2 regions of the Paenibacillus sp. J22P218 genome follow, and region 2 is predicted to be linked to the other one. Evidence: riboswitches for the same ligand, from Rfam matches in the RefSeq annotation. Region 2 holds a riboswitch; the other holds the start of a gene.
The links. A riboswitch is a leader RNA that binds a small molecule or an ion and turns the genes downstream of it on or off. The one in region 2 is predicted to bind cyclic di-GMP.

Region 1 (7,705 bases), on a different contig from region 2:
CGGTGTATAATTCGTTTGTATGCTCATCGTCATTCCTCCGATTCATCTAGCCTGTCCCTATTGGCGGCGTTTCGATACGTCTGCTACTTCTGCTACTTATCATAATACGAACGATTCAGCGAAACAACAACGCGGCTGGCCTGCATTCCTCCGCGGTTTACTTTTACTCGCGCGTTACGCTATGATAATGATGCTGTCAAAGCATTCCAAATCGAGTAAGGAGGCATTATAGCCCTATGGACAATATGTTAGTCAAAATAAAAGAAGCGGCTGCCTACATCCGCGGCAAGCTGCAAGCACCGCCTCAGATCGGCATGATTCTTGGTTCCGGCCTAGGCGTAATGGCCGATGAAGTGAAAGACGCCATCGTCATTCCTTATGGTGAAATACCGCATTTCCCGGTCTCGACGGTTGAGGGGCATTCCGGCGAGCTTGTCATCGGGGAGCTGGAAGGCAAAGCCGTTCTCGTCATGAAAGGCCGTTTCCACTATTATGAAGGCTATTCGATGAAAGAAGTCGTCTTCCCTGTCTATGTCATGAAGCAGCTCGGAATCGAAACGCTGCTCGTTACGAATGCGGCCGGCGGCATGAACCGCGCCTTCTCTGCCGGTGATCTCATGTTAATTACCGACCACATTAACAATACAGGCAGTAATCCTTTAATGGGAGCAAATATCGGCGAGCTGGGTCCTCGTTTTCCCGATATGTCGCAAGCGTACAACCGGGAGCTCCGTTCCATCGTTGCTGCCCAAGCTGCCGAGCTGGATATTCCATTGCAGCAGGGCGTATACGTCAGCATATCCGGACCAACGTATTGCACCCCTGCTGAGCTCGCGATGATGGCTGGATGGGGAGCCGATGCCGTGGGCATGTCGACCGCGCCAGAGGTTATCGCAGCCAACTACTGCGGCATTCGCGCAGTAGGCATTACATGCATCACGGATATGGCAATCAGCGACGAGCTTGAGCCGCTCACACATGAGCAAGTCGTTCGTGTAGCCGAGCAAGCCCGCCCGCGTTTCATTTCATTGGTTAGAGCATCCGTTCGCGCGTTCCAAGTGTAGGTTGATCTTGATTGAAAAGCGCCTTGACTGCTCATTCGAGCGGCCGAGGCGCTTTTTTCAGTTGTCTGCTTGGAGAAATAGCGCAAAAATTTGTCGCTATTGCTTGCGTCCGGTCACCCTTCCTATAAATAACGCAAAGAAGTTTCGTTATTTATAGTCCGATCCGCCATAATGTCCCCCGTCCACCTCCGCTTTAGAAAAATAACGTAATATGTTTTCGCTATTCCGCCCCGACACATCCGATCAGTTCAAAATAGAGCAAACACTTTGCGTTATAGGATTGGCATGCTTATAAATCAGAATTTTCAGATAATAACGAAGGAATTAGTGGAAATATGTAGAATATTACTGGTGGGCTTTAACCAAATATATAGATATGGAGGATTGAGCAAATCATGCGTAAAAGGTTCAAATGGTTGACGTCAGCACTGCTCGCCAGCGCCTTGGTGCTTGGACTTATGGGCAGCGCTGCGGCAGAGGATGCGACGGAACAGACAGGGAAACATATCACGCTGCTGCACACGAACGACATGCATGCTCGTGCCGTCGAGGCCACGAGCGGCGAGATGGGTTTCGCCAAGGTAGCCGGCATAATCGATTACTACAAGAGCAAAAATCCGAATACATTGGCCATTGATGCCGGAGATGCCATTCACGGCACGACCTTCGCTACTTTGGTCAACGGAGAAAGTGTCGTAGCCGCGATGAACAAGATGGGCTATGACGCTATGGTGCCAGGCAACCATGAGTTCAATTACGGCTCGGCGAGATTGATCGAGCTTGCCGGCAAGCTGAAGTTTCCAATGCTGAGCGCGAATATCAAAGGATTAGGCGCCAAACGGATCTTCGAGCCGTATATCATCAAAGAAATTGACGGCGTAAAGATCGGCATCTTCGGTCTGTCGACTTCAGAGACGGTGTACAAGACGCATCCGAAGAACGTGGCGGGACTTCACTTCACCGACTCCGCATCGGAAGCGCAAGCTATTGTCGACGAGCTAAAGGACAAGACCGACGTCATCATTGCGGTCGGCCACCTCGGACAGGATAAGTCCAGCTATGATACGAGTCTTCGGGTCGTCAAAGCCGTAGCGGGCATCGATATCTTTGTCGATGGACATAGTCACACTGTTCTTGAAGACGGCCTTGTAGGCGACAATGGCACATTGATTGTCAGCGCGGGCGAGTATACCAAATACGTCGGCGTCGTTGACTTTTGGGTCGAGAATGGTGCTGTCGTTAAGAAGCAAGCGACGCTTATCAACCAAGCCGAGGCAGCGGAAATCACACCGAACGCCGAAGTCGCTGAGCTTGTTGCAGCCACGCTGAAGAGCCAAGAGACGATTCTCGCAGAGCAAGTTGGCGAAACATCCGTTGCTCTCGAAGGCGCAAGGGAGAAAGTACGCGCAAGCGAGACGAACCTTGGCAATCTGATTGCCGACGCTTTGGCCGACATCTCGGGAGCTGATGTCGCGCTTACGAACGGCGGAGGCATTCGCGCCTCTATCGATGCAGGCCCGATTACGAAAGGAGAAGTCATTACGGTATTGCCGTTCGGGAATCAGATTGTGACGCTTAAGGTAACCGGCGCAGACATCAAAGCCGCGCTCGAGAACGGCGTCTCTGATTATCCGAATCCGAAGGGCGCTTTCCCGCAAGTGTCCGGCGTCGCTTTCAAAATCGACAAGGAAGCAGTCAAAGGGGAGCGCGTTCATTCCGTCACAATCGGCGGCAAACCATTGGATGAAGCTGCGACATACACCCTTGCCACGAATGACTTCATAGCTGCGGGCGGCGATGAATACACCATGTTCGGCAAGTATCCGCAAGCCGGCATGTACGGCGCGCTGGATGAAGCGCTCATCGCTTATATTCAGAAGCTTGGCAAAGCAAATCCAACCATTGAGGGACGCATTACGGAAGGAGTGAAACCCGTCACTCCTTCCCCTGAACCCGAGCCGAAGCCCGAGCCCGAGCAACCTGAACCGAAACCAGAGCCGAAGCCTGAACCAAAACCCGAGCCTGCAGCTCCGGCCTACATCGTTGTAAAAGGCGATACGCTATGGGCGATTGCCAAGAAATACGGAACGACATGGCAGGTGCTTCGCGATCTTAATAAGTTAACGAACGCAGACCTCATCTTCCCGGGTCAAAAGATCATATTGCCTTCATAATGTAGCTTATACAAATGCAAAGGGCTGTTCCACGAGCGGATAACCGCTTAAGGAACAGCCCTTTGATTATTAGTCGTTACTCTTATTTCTTCTGTGCAGAAAAGCGGATCAGAAATCCTAGCATTACGATTACCAATCCAGCCATGTAGAACGGCATAGTGCTGCTATCGCCTGTCTTAGGCAATGTATCAACATCCACTGAACCATCATCCGGTGTCCCTAAGCCTATTTCTTCATCGTCTACCGTTACTTCTTCGTCATCCGTAGTTTGCTCCTCGCCATCTTCAGGCGCTCCGCCTTCATCCGGTGAGCCGCCCGGCACTTCTTCTTCATCAATAATTACTTCATCGGAAGGCGTCGGCGTTGGATCAGGTGACACAGTAGGCTCAGGAGTAACTGTTGCCTCCGGTATTGGAGTTCCCGTCGGCGTCGGTGCCGGTGATGGCGTTACGACTGGTGTCGACGTTGGCGTCGACGTCGGTTCTTCCGTCGGCGTTGCTGTCGGTGTTGTTGTCGGTGTCGCTGTCGGTGTCGGCGTTGGTGTCGGCGTCGGTGTCTCCGACGGTGTCGGTGTTGCCGTCGGCGTTGGTGTCGGTGTCGGCGTTGGTGTCGGCGTCGGTGTCTCCGACGGTGTCGGTGTTGCCGTCGGCGTTGGTGTCGGTGTCTCCGACGGTGTCGCTGTCGGCGTTGGTGTCGGTGTCTCCGACGGTATCACTGTCGGTGTCGGTGTTGCCGTCGGTGTCTCCGACGGTGTCGCTGTCGGCGTTGGTGTCGGTGTCTCCGACGGTGTTGCCGTTGGTGTCGCTGTCGGCGTTGGTGTCGGTGTCGGTGTCTCCGACGGTGTTGCCGTTGGTGTCGCTGTCGACGTTGGTGCCGGTGTCTCCGACGGCGTTGGTGCCGGTGTTTCCGACGGTGTTGCTGTCGGCGTCTCCGACGGTGTTGCCGTTGGTGTCGCTGTCGGCGTTGGTGCCGGTGTCTCCGACGGTGTTGCCGTTGGTGTCGCTGTCGGCGTTGGTGTCGGTGTCTCCGACGGTGTCGGTGTTGCCGTCGGCGTTGATGCCGGTGTCTCCGACGGTGTTGCTGTCGGCGTTGGTGTCGGAGAAGGCGTCGCCGACGGGCTAGGTGTTGGCGTCGCTAGCGGTATCTCCCCCTCGAAAGGTACCCAATGCGGCTGAATTCTGCCTTTCGTGAGCGAAGCGCCTATTAATATGCCGTCGATATTGCCGCTCGTTGCCGTAATATCAGCCTGCGGGGCTAGTAGACTGCCTTTGACCCCGCTATAGCCGAGCGTCAGCGCCGTAGCATCCGGGAAGTTAAACAATATTTTCGACTGGCGGTCTTTACCGTCAAAGCCAAAATAACCTTGCCACCCCATTGATCGAGTCGCACCCGTAACGTTAATAATCACTGTCGAGCCATTCGGAACGTCCAGCCATACCTCATTCAGATCATAACCTACTGTAAATACATTGAGCTGAGGGTCTGTTCCCTTCAAAGTCGTTTTATTCGAATTGTTTTGATCTTTGCTTGTTGTGCCGTTGGTCGGCAAAGCTGCCAGCTCAGCGGACAAATTCAACAAATATTCAGCTTCTGCTTCAAAATCAATAGGTGCCCCTTGATGCTTCTTGCCTCTTACGAGCGTGAAGGCCGATGTTGAGTGAAGCGTTCCGTAGTAGGCATCGCCATAATCAATTTGACCATTCGTGAACTTCAGTTCTCCGCCCGCTACTAAGCCAATGTCTCCCGATGCATTCGCTCGATTGACGCCAAATCCGGTTATATCAATATCTCCTCCGGCCGCCAGTCCACCTTCGACTTGCTCGTAATACAGCTTAAAGTCACCCAGCATGAACACGTTGTAACTGCCTGCCGTACCGAGCACAGAGTTGTTGCCTCCGCCTGCTCCAAATACGAAAGCGTTACATAGAATGCCGAAAACGATGACCCCAGTCACGACTAGTGATGCGCTCTTACGAAATGCTTTTCTCATGATATACCCTCCCTATCAAAAAAATAAAAAAGACCACACACGAATACGAGATTCATGGCGGTCGGACGATCATAGCGCCTTAGGCGCTGTAGACTCCAGACTTTGCGTCCCACTCTTTCAAATGGTTTGCTATTGGCATAATCGAACAATTCGTTCGTAATCTATGACTCTATCAAAAAGGAACTATACCTATTTTAGCTAATTTTGGTCGCAACCGCAATCCGCTAAATTATCTAACCCCATGTAAAATATACCCATGTATGTACATGGAAATGAACTTCAATTCCGCTCTCCATATGCCGATTGTTAATATAGGTAATAGGAACTACATCATGAAGCTGCGAAAAGAGGAATGATCCCATTGAAGCTACTAGATCCGCACCAACAAACTCCCGCAAGCGTATATCGCGCCTTCCTCCTCCAGCTCGTCTACAACTATGTATTTGGATCGGCCGTCGCCGTGCTCGGAGTCGGGGGCATCATCATTTTCTCCACGCTTAAGCTGCCCCAAGGCGAAGGCCTCGTGCTCGGTGTCATCTTATTCGCTTCTTTGCTCATTATGCTTGCCTGCGAGCTGTTCGTATTCTATCGGCATGCGAAGCCGATTCAGGCCGCTTTCCTGTCCGATCAGCCTACAGCGGAGCAGCTTCGCAAAGCTTATATACAAACGCACCGCTTTCCGGTACTGTCTTTGAAGCGGACTTTCGGACCTCATTTGCTCGGCATATCGGTGCCGGCTATTGCAATGAGCTATCTTTTCATCCGAATGGAATGGCTCTCGTTCCCTTATTATTATATCGGACTTGCTTCCGTTGGCGCGTTGCTCGTTGCCAGCATGCATGCCATGATCGAATTTTTCCTGACCGCACGGGCCATTCGACCTGTTGTCACCTATATGCGCAACAAACATGTAGAGCTCTATGGGCAGGATCTGTCGCTCGGCGGCCAAGTATTCGCTTCGATTCGCACGAAGTTTCTGCTAAGCGCTTTTTTAATCGGTACGCTTCCACTGCTCTTGCATAGTCTTGCGGCTCAGATCAGGCTTGAAGGACTGGACGGCGGGGGCACCTCCGCTTATTGGCAATGGGCCGGTATCATTCTCGTTATCGGCGTCTTCTTCTCCTTGTTCGGCGCCTCGCTCCTATCCCGCAATATCGAGGATCCGATCCATAAGCTCCAAGCTGCGATGATTGCCGTGCAGAACGGCCATTACGACACCCGCGCGGAAGATATTCATTCCGATGAATTCTCGAAGCTGGTCGCAGGCTTCAACCATATGATCGAAGGTCTGCAGGAAAGGGATGAGCGCAATAAGCAGCTTCACCAAAGCTACTTCTTCACGCTTGCTGCCGCGCTTGACGCGCGCGACACCTATACCGCGGGTCATTCGGAACGCGTTGCCGAATATTCCGTCGCGATCGGCGAGCAGGCTGGCTGGCCGCAAACCGAGATTGAACTGCTGCGCAAGTCGGCGTTGCTTCATGACATCGGCAAAATCGGCATTCGTGACGCGGTGCTGCTGAAGGATGGCAAGCTGACGGACGAGGAGTTCGATCAGATTAAGGCGCACCCGGGACTGGGCGAAAATATTTTGAAGCAGATTGAGCCTGCCGACGCGATGGCCGATCTGCTTCCGGGCGTTCGCTCCCATCATGAGCGCTATGACGGACGCGGTTATCCCGACGGGCTCGCAGGTGAGCACATTCCTCTGCTTGGCCGAGTTATTGCCATTGCCGACGCTTTCGATGCGATGACATCGGATCGGCCGTATCGTAAAGGAATGACCCGCGAGCACGCTCTCGCGATTCTGGAGGAAGGCAAGGGAACACAGTGGGATCCCGCCTTAACCGAGCTGTTCATCAATTCGCTGCGGCAAAACGAATCATAAAAATAAGAGCTTCGCGACCGGGCATAATGCCACGCGCGAAGCTCTTATTTATTGGAACGTGCCTATTTTTTGATCAGACGGAAATCATCATAGTGGAAGCCTGGCGCAACGACGCAAGATACGAGTACCGGCTCGTCGCCGAGCGCTCTCGCCATCTGCCATTCGTTAGCCGGCACAAGCGCCTGTGGTTGATGTCCTGCGGCAATGTCCGGGCCCACAATAATCTCCTTGCGAGTATGCGGGTCAGCTTCAGTTCCGCCAAGCGTGAGCAGCAACGGGCTTCCCGAATGCCAGAACCATACTTCGTCGGAATAAACCGTATGCCAGTCCGAGAACTCCTCGGGATGCAGCAAGAAATAAATCGACGATGCGGCAAAACGCGGTCCCGAATACGGATCGCCTAGCACCTGCTGCGGAATTTCAAAATTAGCTTTCCAAATTTCCTTGTACCATCCGCCTTCGACATGCGGCTTAAGATCAAGCGCATGCACAAGCGGCGACAGCTCCTTCACTGTTGCTCCCATCCCAATCAACCTCTCTCTGTTATGCTCTATTCTATTTGAAAACTTTCATTCATTCTATCATATCG
Region 2 (7,705 bases):
GCTTTCATTGAGCGTGCCGTCTACCGATGTTGCCGTTACCGTCACCGATTGGTTCGTTGGTGCTGTGTTGTACGATCCGATAGTAATCGACGGGCCTACCTTGTCGATGTTTGAGATCGTCACGACCTCACTTGACGTGTTGCCCGCTGCATCAGTCGCTCTAAACGTGAAGCTGCCGTTCTCGTCAAACGTGTGGCTCGCTGCCTCCAACGTGCCATCCACCGATGTTGCCGTTACGGTGATCGACTGATTTGTCGGTGCTGTGTTATATGTTCCGATGGTAATCGTCGGTGCAACCTTGTCGATGTTCGTTATCGTTACTGTCTTCGTTGTTGCGTTGCCCACCTCATCTGTAGCAGTAAAATCGAAACTTCCGTTTTCGTCGAACGTGTGACTGCTCTCATTGAGCGTGCCGTCTACCGATGTTGCCGTTACCGTCACCGATTGGTTCGTCGGTGCGATGTTGTACTCTCCGATCGTAATCGTCGGTGCGACTTTGTCGATGTTCGTGATCGTTACGACCTCACTCGACGTGTTGCCCGCTGCATCGGTCGCTCTAAAAGTGAAGCTGCCGTTCTCGTCAAACGTGTGGCTCGCTGCCTCCAACGTGCCGTCTGCCGATGTTGCCGTAACGGTGACCGACTGATTCGTCGGTGCAGAGTTGTACGCTCCGATGATAATCGTCGGTGCGACTTTATCGATATTCGAGATCGTTACCGTCTTCGTCGTTATGTTGCCACTGGCATCGGTAGCTACGAAGTCAAAGCTGCCGTTCTCGTCGAACACATGGCTGCTCTCATTGAGCGTGCCATCTTCCGACGTTGCCGTTACCGTTATCGATTGATTCGTCGGTGCTGTGCTGTACGCTCCGATGACAATCGTCGGACCGTCTTTATCGATATTCGAGATCGTTACCGTCTTCGTCGTTATGTTGCCTGCGGCGTCGCTTGCTACGAAATCGAAGCTGCCGTTCTCGTCGAACACATGACTGCTCGCATTGAGCGTACCGCCAACAACTGTTGCCGTTACAGTGATCGACTGGTTCGTCGGCGCCGTGTTATATGCTCCGATCGTGATCGTCGGAGCGACTTTATCGATATTCGAGATCGTTACCGTCTTCGTCGTTGTGTTGCCTGCTTCGTCTGTTGCTACGAAGTCGAAGCTGCCATTCTCGTCGAACACATGGCTGCTTGCATTGAGCGTACCATCCGTAGAAGACGCTGCAACCGTTATAGATTGATTCGTTAATGCCGTATTATATGGGGCAATTACGATGACAGGGCCTTGCCTATCAATATTGCTGACCGATGCTGTCGCTGAACCCGTATTACCTGCAGCGTCTCTAAAAGTAAACGTAAAGTTTCCATTCGCTGTAAACGTATAGCTTGTCGACCCTCCATTATTCGTTACGGTTATCGGTTCGCTGCCGGTTATAGTTGCCGTTACATTACCGCTTGTAGGTGTTGTAATGGAATAACTGACTATGGCCGTCGGCGGAGTTGTATCCACCGGCCCGTTCGGTACAATCACTTGCTCCACTGTTGCATCACTATATCCGCGTGCGCTTACAGTAAGCTGATGTAATCCTTGTTTGAGCGCACCTGTTTTGAACGTAATTTTGCCTTTGCTGATCGAATAGTTTGTGCTGGGTACGTTCGCCCCGCCATCGCTAATCGCCGTAATATTTCCGCGCCAATTGGAATTGTCATTGAACGTGATCTCAATCGGATTTGATACGGTGTTCGCTGTCGTATCCGCTTGAAGAGAAGGCGGCGAAAGCACGATTGGAGCAGCGTTGATTCGTTGAGAGACACTCGTATTTTTGTAATCGTCCGCTAGAACCGTAATCGTATGAGTCCCTTTGGTCAGAATACCTGCTTGTAAAGTAATCATACCGGCACTTACCACATAGGCGGATGAATCAAGCGCCGTTCCATCCACATTGACGGAAGTGATTGCACTTCGCCAGCCTGCATCATCCCTGAACGTGATCTCGATCGGATTAGCAGTATCATTTTTTGAAGAATCACTTCGAAGCGATGGTGCATTGCGAAGCACTGGAGGTGAAGTAATCACCTGTTCAACCGATGTATCATAATAGCCTCTGGCCGCTACAGTGACCGTACGGTTCCCACGGCTAATAACACCGGCTTCAATCGTTATTTTACCTTCAACGATGCTGTACTTCGATGACCGCAGCGTTGATCCGCCGACCTTCACGGATGTAATCGCTTGTCGCCAGGCCGCATCATCCGCGAACGTAATTTCAATCGGATTGATCGTATTGTTGCTCGTTGTGTCGGCCTCCAATACCGGACCGGGCAGCGGTGCTGCCACGATCGTTTGAGACACGGCTGCATCTGTATAACCAGTAGCTTTAATTGTAAGTTCGTGCAAACCAACGCTTAGGACACCAGCGTTAATCGTCAACTTACCTGAGCGAATCGAGTAGTCGGCAGATTGCAGCTGCGCCTCGTCACTCTCAACCGATGTGATCGCGCTGCGCCACCTGGAGCTGTCGCTAAAAGTAATCACGATCGGATTATCCGTATCGTTGGTGGTCCGATCCGCACTCAGCTTAGGCGCTTTGTTAGGAGATGCTGCATTAGCGGCTGCCGGGGAAATAACTAAAGCTATCAAGGTAACGAGTAACAAATTAATGAATACATGCTTGACTTTATGTCGCAACATCAATTCCTCCTGAGGATAAATAGAATGGACAACCAAAAGTTAACAACACAAAAAAACCGACTTGATCCAATTGTCACTTAAAAATGGATTCAGGTCGGTTGCACTACTAGCTCCTGCGAGTTTAAGTGCCCAATTATGGACTCGCAATCATCGCTTCCCTATGTAATTATGTTCGTGCTTGTACTTTCCATCCCCCTAACTGGATATTAGGTAATTAAGACTAGAAACTTCGTTTGAATCTAGTAAAATAGTATTACTTGTTATGTGATAATTATAGAGTTTGCACCCAAAAATAAGCAATATAAATTTTACATTCTTTTACAACATAAACTTTTCCTATCCGCTAGGATTCGACAGTCATCCGGATTCCTTTTCGACATTCCTCCGCTTTTAAGAAATGCCTCCTTTTTATAACAAAATGATTATTGACAAATAAATATTTTTATGTTATAATAAAATATTTTACAGTTTACACAAACTTCTCTTCCTGATAAGATGTTTTATGCTTGCATGAAGACACGGATCAGCCCGTGATTCTTCAACATCTGATTAGGGAGGTTTTTTTGCATGCAACAACAAAGCGGAATACAGGCCTTATCTATTTCGGCCGAGATGATGGGCAAGACGGAAACGATCTTTCCTACTGTGTTATGGGACAAGGAGAACGTCATATTGGTCGATGCCGGGTTTCCCGGACAACTCCCGCTGCTGAGAGCCGAATTAGAGCGAGTTGGCATTCCAATCGATCGGGTGAACCGCATTATTGTAACGCATCAGGATCTTGATCATATCGGAGGTTTGCCTGCGATTAGGGCTGCACTTCCGCAAAAGCCAGTTATATATGCTTCCGCTCCAGAAATACCGTACATTCAAGGCGAACGGAGGCTAATCAAAATTACGGATGCCGCGATCGAGCATGCTATCCGTTCGCTTCCTCCGGAAGTGCCCGAAGAATGGAGATCCGCATTTCGAAAAACGCTTGAGCATCCTCCTTCGGCTTCAGTCGATTCCGTGCTGGAATACGGGGAGCAGCTCCCTTATTGCGGCGGTATCGTCGTCATCAGCACAACTGGGCATACGCCAGGTCACATTAGCCTCTATCATAGACCGAGCAAGACGCTTATCGCTGCCGATGCGCTCAGGGTCGTCGACGGACAACTGCAGCTTCCCGATCCGAATCTATGCACGGATTATGAGCAAGCCTGCAGCTCCATATCTGAGCTTGCACAATACGATATAGACACTGTCATTTGTTATCATGGCGGCATCTTCACCGGTCTAGCAGGCGAACGCATCCGCCAGCTAGCCAGCGGGACGGCTGGTTAATTTATTGCGAATGATATTGGACCCGGCTGTAACCTAGACTTCAAGCATATACAAACAAAGAGGTTACCCCTATCGTCCAATTGGACGTTCCGTTTAGGGATAACCTCTTCCTATGTTTTTCGAATTGTCAGGAGCACTGCTCTGCGCCGTTACTCTCGTAAGCCGATTTTGCGCAATTGATTCCGTTCATGGCTCAAGCCCAGATTAGCGAGCGTTCTCATGCATAATAAGAACATTTTGCGGTCATCGGGAATGATTTTTTTGTATTGGAGATTGCGAATGGTTGCAAGCTTCGTCTCCGCATCGGCTTGATCCAAAGCGGTTTGCAGCAGCTCGGCGCTTTCCGGCGTATCGTTAGCCACTGCCGATAGGCCCTGGCTGCTCGAACCGGATAACGGCATAACGCCTACCGAATCCAACGTGTGCCGCCGAACGCGAGCTGCCCGCTCAGCCTTCACCTCGTCGATATGCAAGGCAAGATCGTCCATGGCCTCGATGCCGAATACACGCTTGAGTCGGTTCACCGCATATCGCTGCCCTTCATTTATCTCCTCTGGCTCCCGCTTGTGAACGTCGGCCAAATACGCTTGACCCGATCGATAATTGTTGTACAGCACACTGCGGTCTGTACATACAATTCGGAGAAATTCCTCTATGTTTCTGGCAACTATCGCTATTTCATTGTCGAAATCCATAGGAGAGACAACGGCAATATAGGCGTTCTCCAAGTCGGCAACCGTACCGAAGTCAGTAACGAAGCAATAATGAATGCCATCCACTCCTGGACTTGCGAACGGGATAAAGTCAGGCGGCGTGCAAGCGTAACGAAAGTCCTGCTTCTGCATGAGCAGGCCCAGCTTCAAATCCATATCACGGCCAAGCTCCAGCTCGAGCTCGTAGAGACGGATTACGGTTTGCGGTACAGTATACTTGCCATATTGGCCATGAACCTCTGGGGAAGGCTCTAGTACCGGCTTATCTTCATCGCTTATCCGGCCGAATTTCACTTTGTTCGAAAGATTGTCTCTGTCTATGCTAGCGTAAGCTTGAATGATATCAGGCACATATTCCCTTGTCATCTGAATGCCCTTCATCACCTGGAACAGCGTATGCAGCTTAGGTTGCTCCCACTCTAAAAGCACCGTTTCCGTAATCTCTCCCTGCCAATTGAATTCAATTTCCAGCAGATGATCGATCTGATTCCGGTGCTTGTCGGTCAACAAATTCATTTCCTTAATGATGAGCTCGATTGCAGATTGCTTGTCCATGTGCAAAACCTCCCGGCTTATTGAATCTCCCAGCATTTGTATGACCTGTTGTTTTATTACGCATCGCGCAACAAGTTGTTTCAACAGAATGCCGGCCGCAGTCAAGCAATCCAATCCTTTTATACAATCTCTATAATATTCTCTTCCGGAATCGACAATTTCCTTTTCAAAGCCGCGAGATGCTCATCGTTCATATATTTCTCCTGCCGTTCGAACATCCCCAGATAGGAGCCCGTGATGCCTATAGCCTCAGATAGTTCGGCTTGAGTCAGCTTAGACTTTCTCCGAATCGTTCTGAGCTCCAAAACAATAAATCGGTTCGGTCTATTCGTTGTTCCCAGAATACCGTTCTTGCCGTTGCTTTCAGTTCTTGCTGCTTTGTATTGCTCAAGATCTTTGTTTGCCTTTTCCAGTCCCGCCACTCGCTGTCTTAATTCCATAATTTCTTGCTTCAGCTGTTCGATGTTGTTATCACCGTTTGTTACGGGATTGCCTTTTGCATCAACAAACAGCAGCACATCGCTAACTGGAACGCCGAGCATGGCGCAAAACCGATCGATCGTTTCAAATGATATCGGCTTATCTTTATTTATTTTTGCGGTAGTCGTCGATGACATCCCTTCTTCGTTCACGATATCTGTAATTTTAATATTTCGGTAAGCAATAACTTTCCTTAACGGTTCGAAAGATAACATTTTCCGTTCACCTCTAGTTGCAAATATTTCAACGAACTTCTTATGGTTAAAAAAGAGCTACCCCGTTCAACAAGGACCGTTGATTAGGGATAGCTCGCCAGCATCCAGGACCTGTCGCCCGCCTAGATAAGCCCGGACTTCATAAGCAATCGTCGGATGATTATGGCTGCCTCTGCTTTGGATATATAGGTTTTTGGAGCCAGCTCGGTACCCGTCATGCCGACAATAATGCCTGCTTGCAAACAGTCGATGACGCTGCTCTTCGCCCAACCCGAGATCAGGCCTGCGTCAATGAACGCACTTAATGTTTGTTCAGCGGAGGCGGAAGCGGAAGCGGAGGCCAGCTTCGCCTTAAGCCCTGTCAGCTTCATTGCTTTCGCTATGATTTCAAAAGCTTGCTCGCGAGTAATGAAGTCCGCCGGATGAAACTTGCCGTCAGCGAGCCCGCCGATCAAGCCATAGGTGTGCGCCGTGCTAGCCGAGCAGTTGAACCAATCCGCGCTGTTAACGTCCGGGAACGGAGTTATGCCGCTTTGTGGCTTCAGCCCAAGACCTTTCACGATGGTATCGGTATATTCAGCGCGCGTGATCGATTGATTCGGGTTAAAGCATCCCGAGCTATTGCCTTGGATGATCATCCGCGAGCCCAGATCATTCACGGCTTCTCTCGCCCAATGACCCGCCATGTCGGCGAATTGGGCCGAGTGCCCTACGAGCACGAACCGGCTGTTCGTCAAGCTGTTCACTTTGGCGTAATACTTGCCGCCCTCGACAACGATCTTCGTCGGCACATGGCGGGTATCCCCGTCCGCCTCGATGACGACAGCAGTCGTTATTTGCGAACAATCAACGCCTTCCGGCACTGCAATCGTTCTTTCCACATAAGACTCGAACGAGGTCACCTCGATCGTTTTGTTGCGATAGGTTGCTTTTACAGTAAAATGGTTAGGGTTCACGAGGATTGTAAATTCGCCAGCGATTGCCGCTTGTTCGGCAAGCTGTTCCGATTCCGCGGTCGAGGCGGCGATTTCAACCTCAAACACGATTTCTTGAAGTTTGGCCTTCTTCCCGAACTGATTCAATAAAGGGTCTGTCTTAATCTGACTCACCGGCAGCATATACGATGTTATATCGGAATGCATAACAAGAATTGTCTCTTTTTGTTTCCTTTGCTTGACCATTTGACCACTGAATTGACCTACCATAACATCCGCTCCGTTATTGCCGGAATCGTTACTGTTGCATGGCGGCTTACCGCCGCAAGCTTCTCTTCCAGTATCGTAAGAGCAGTATAACAAAGGTCGCTAAATGGATTCTAAAACAAAAAAAAAGGCCCTCCAACCTAATCATTTAGGTTAGAGGACCTGATCATTTTCCCTTGTTCATAGCAGCGGACCATACTTTCAGTAGGCCCAATATCGAGTTCGTCTTGAAGGAGCGCCACGAATGACTCGTAGTATCGCTGACGAGCTTGCCAATCGTCCAGTCGCTCATAGCCTTCCAGAACAAGCATGCATAGCTCCTCGGAATATGGCGATTTCTCATGCGCGGACAATAGCCTGTTGACTGCTTTCCTCACGAGGCCTTGGCTTATTTCATAGCTTGCAAGCTTGGTAACGAGATGAATATATTTGTCTAGCAATCTGCTTCGGTACATTTCCGCCCAGTCATAGTCCAGTCCGTCAAGATAGTCGCCACGATAAAGCGAAAGAGCTCTGTCGACAT

Region 1: linked by a shared signal. The riboswitch ahead of AC0YN0_RS16700 (choice-of-anchor A family protein) and the one ahead of AC0YN0_RS24180 (hemoblobin-interacting domain-containing protein) in region 2 are both predicted to bind cyclic di-GMP.

What each region holds. Positions count from the first base shown of each region.
Region 1 is NZ_JBWDNL010000003.1:436,946-444,650, forward strand. Features, by position in the region: gene deoC (deoxyribose-phosphate aldolase) at 1-27, opposite strand, end outside; gene AC0YN0_RS16690 (purine-nucleoside phosphorylase) at 237-1,064, shown strand; gene AC0YN0_RS16695 (5'-nucleotidase C-terminal domain-containing protein) at 1,460-3,238, shown strand; gene AC0YN0_RS16700 (choice-of-anchor A family protein) at 3,321-5,228, opposite strand; cyclic di-GMP riboswitch class I at 5,282-5,369, opposite strand; gene AC0YN0_RS16705 (HD domain-containing phosphohydrolase) at 5,590-7,116, shown strand; gene AC0YN0_RS16710 (cupin domain-containing protein) at 7,179-7,640, opposite strand.
Region 2 is NZ_JBWDNL010000006.1:121,413-129,117, forward strand. Features, by position in the region: gene AC0YN0_RS24180 (hemoblobin-interacting domain-containing protein) at 1-2,691, opposite strand, end outside; cyclic di-GMP riboswitch class II at 2,775-2,858, opposite strand; gene AC0YN0_RS24185 (MBL fold metallo-hydrolase) at 3,259-4,017, shown strand; gene AC0YN0_RS24190 (hypothetical protein) at 4,167-5,285, opposite strand; gene AC0YN0_RS24195 (helix-turn-helix domain-containing protein) at 5,405-5,980, opposite strand; gene AC0YN0_RS24200 (S-layer homology domain-containing protein) at 6,103-7,122, opposite strand; gene AC0YN0_RS24205 (response regulator) at 7,323-7,705, opposite strand, start outside.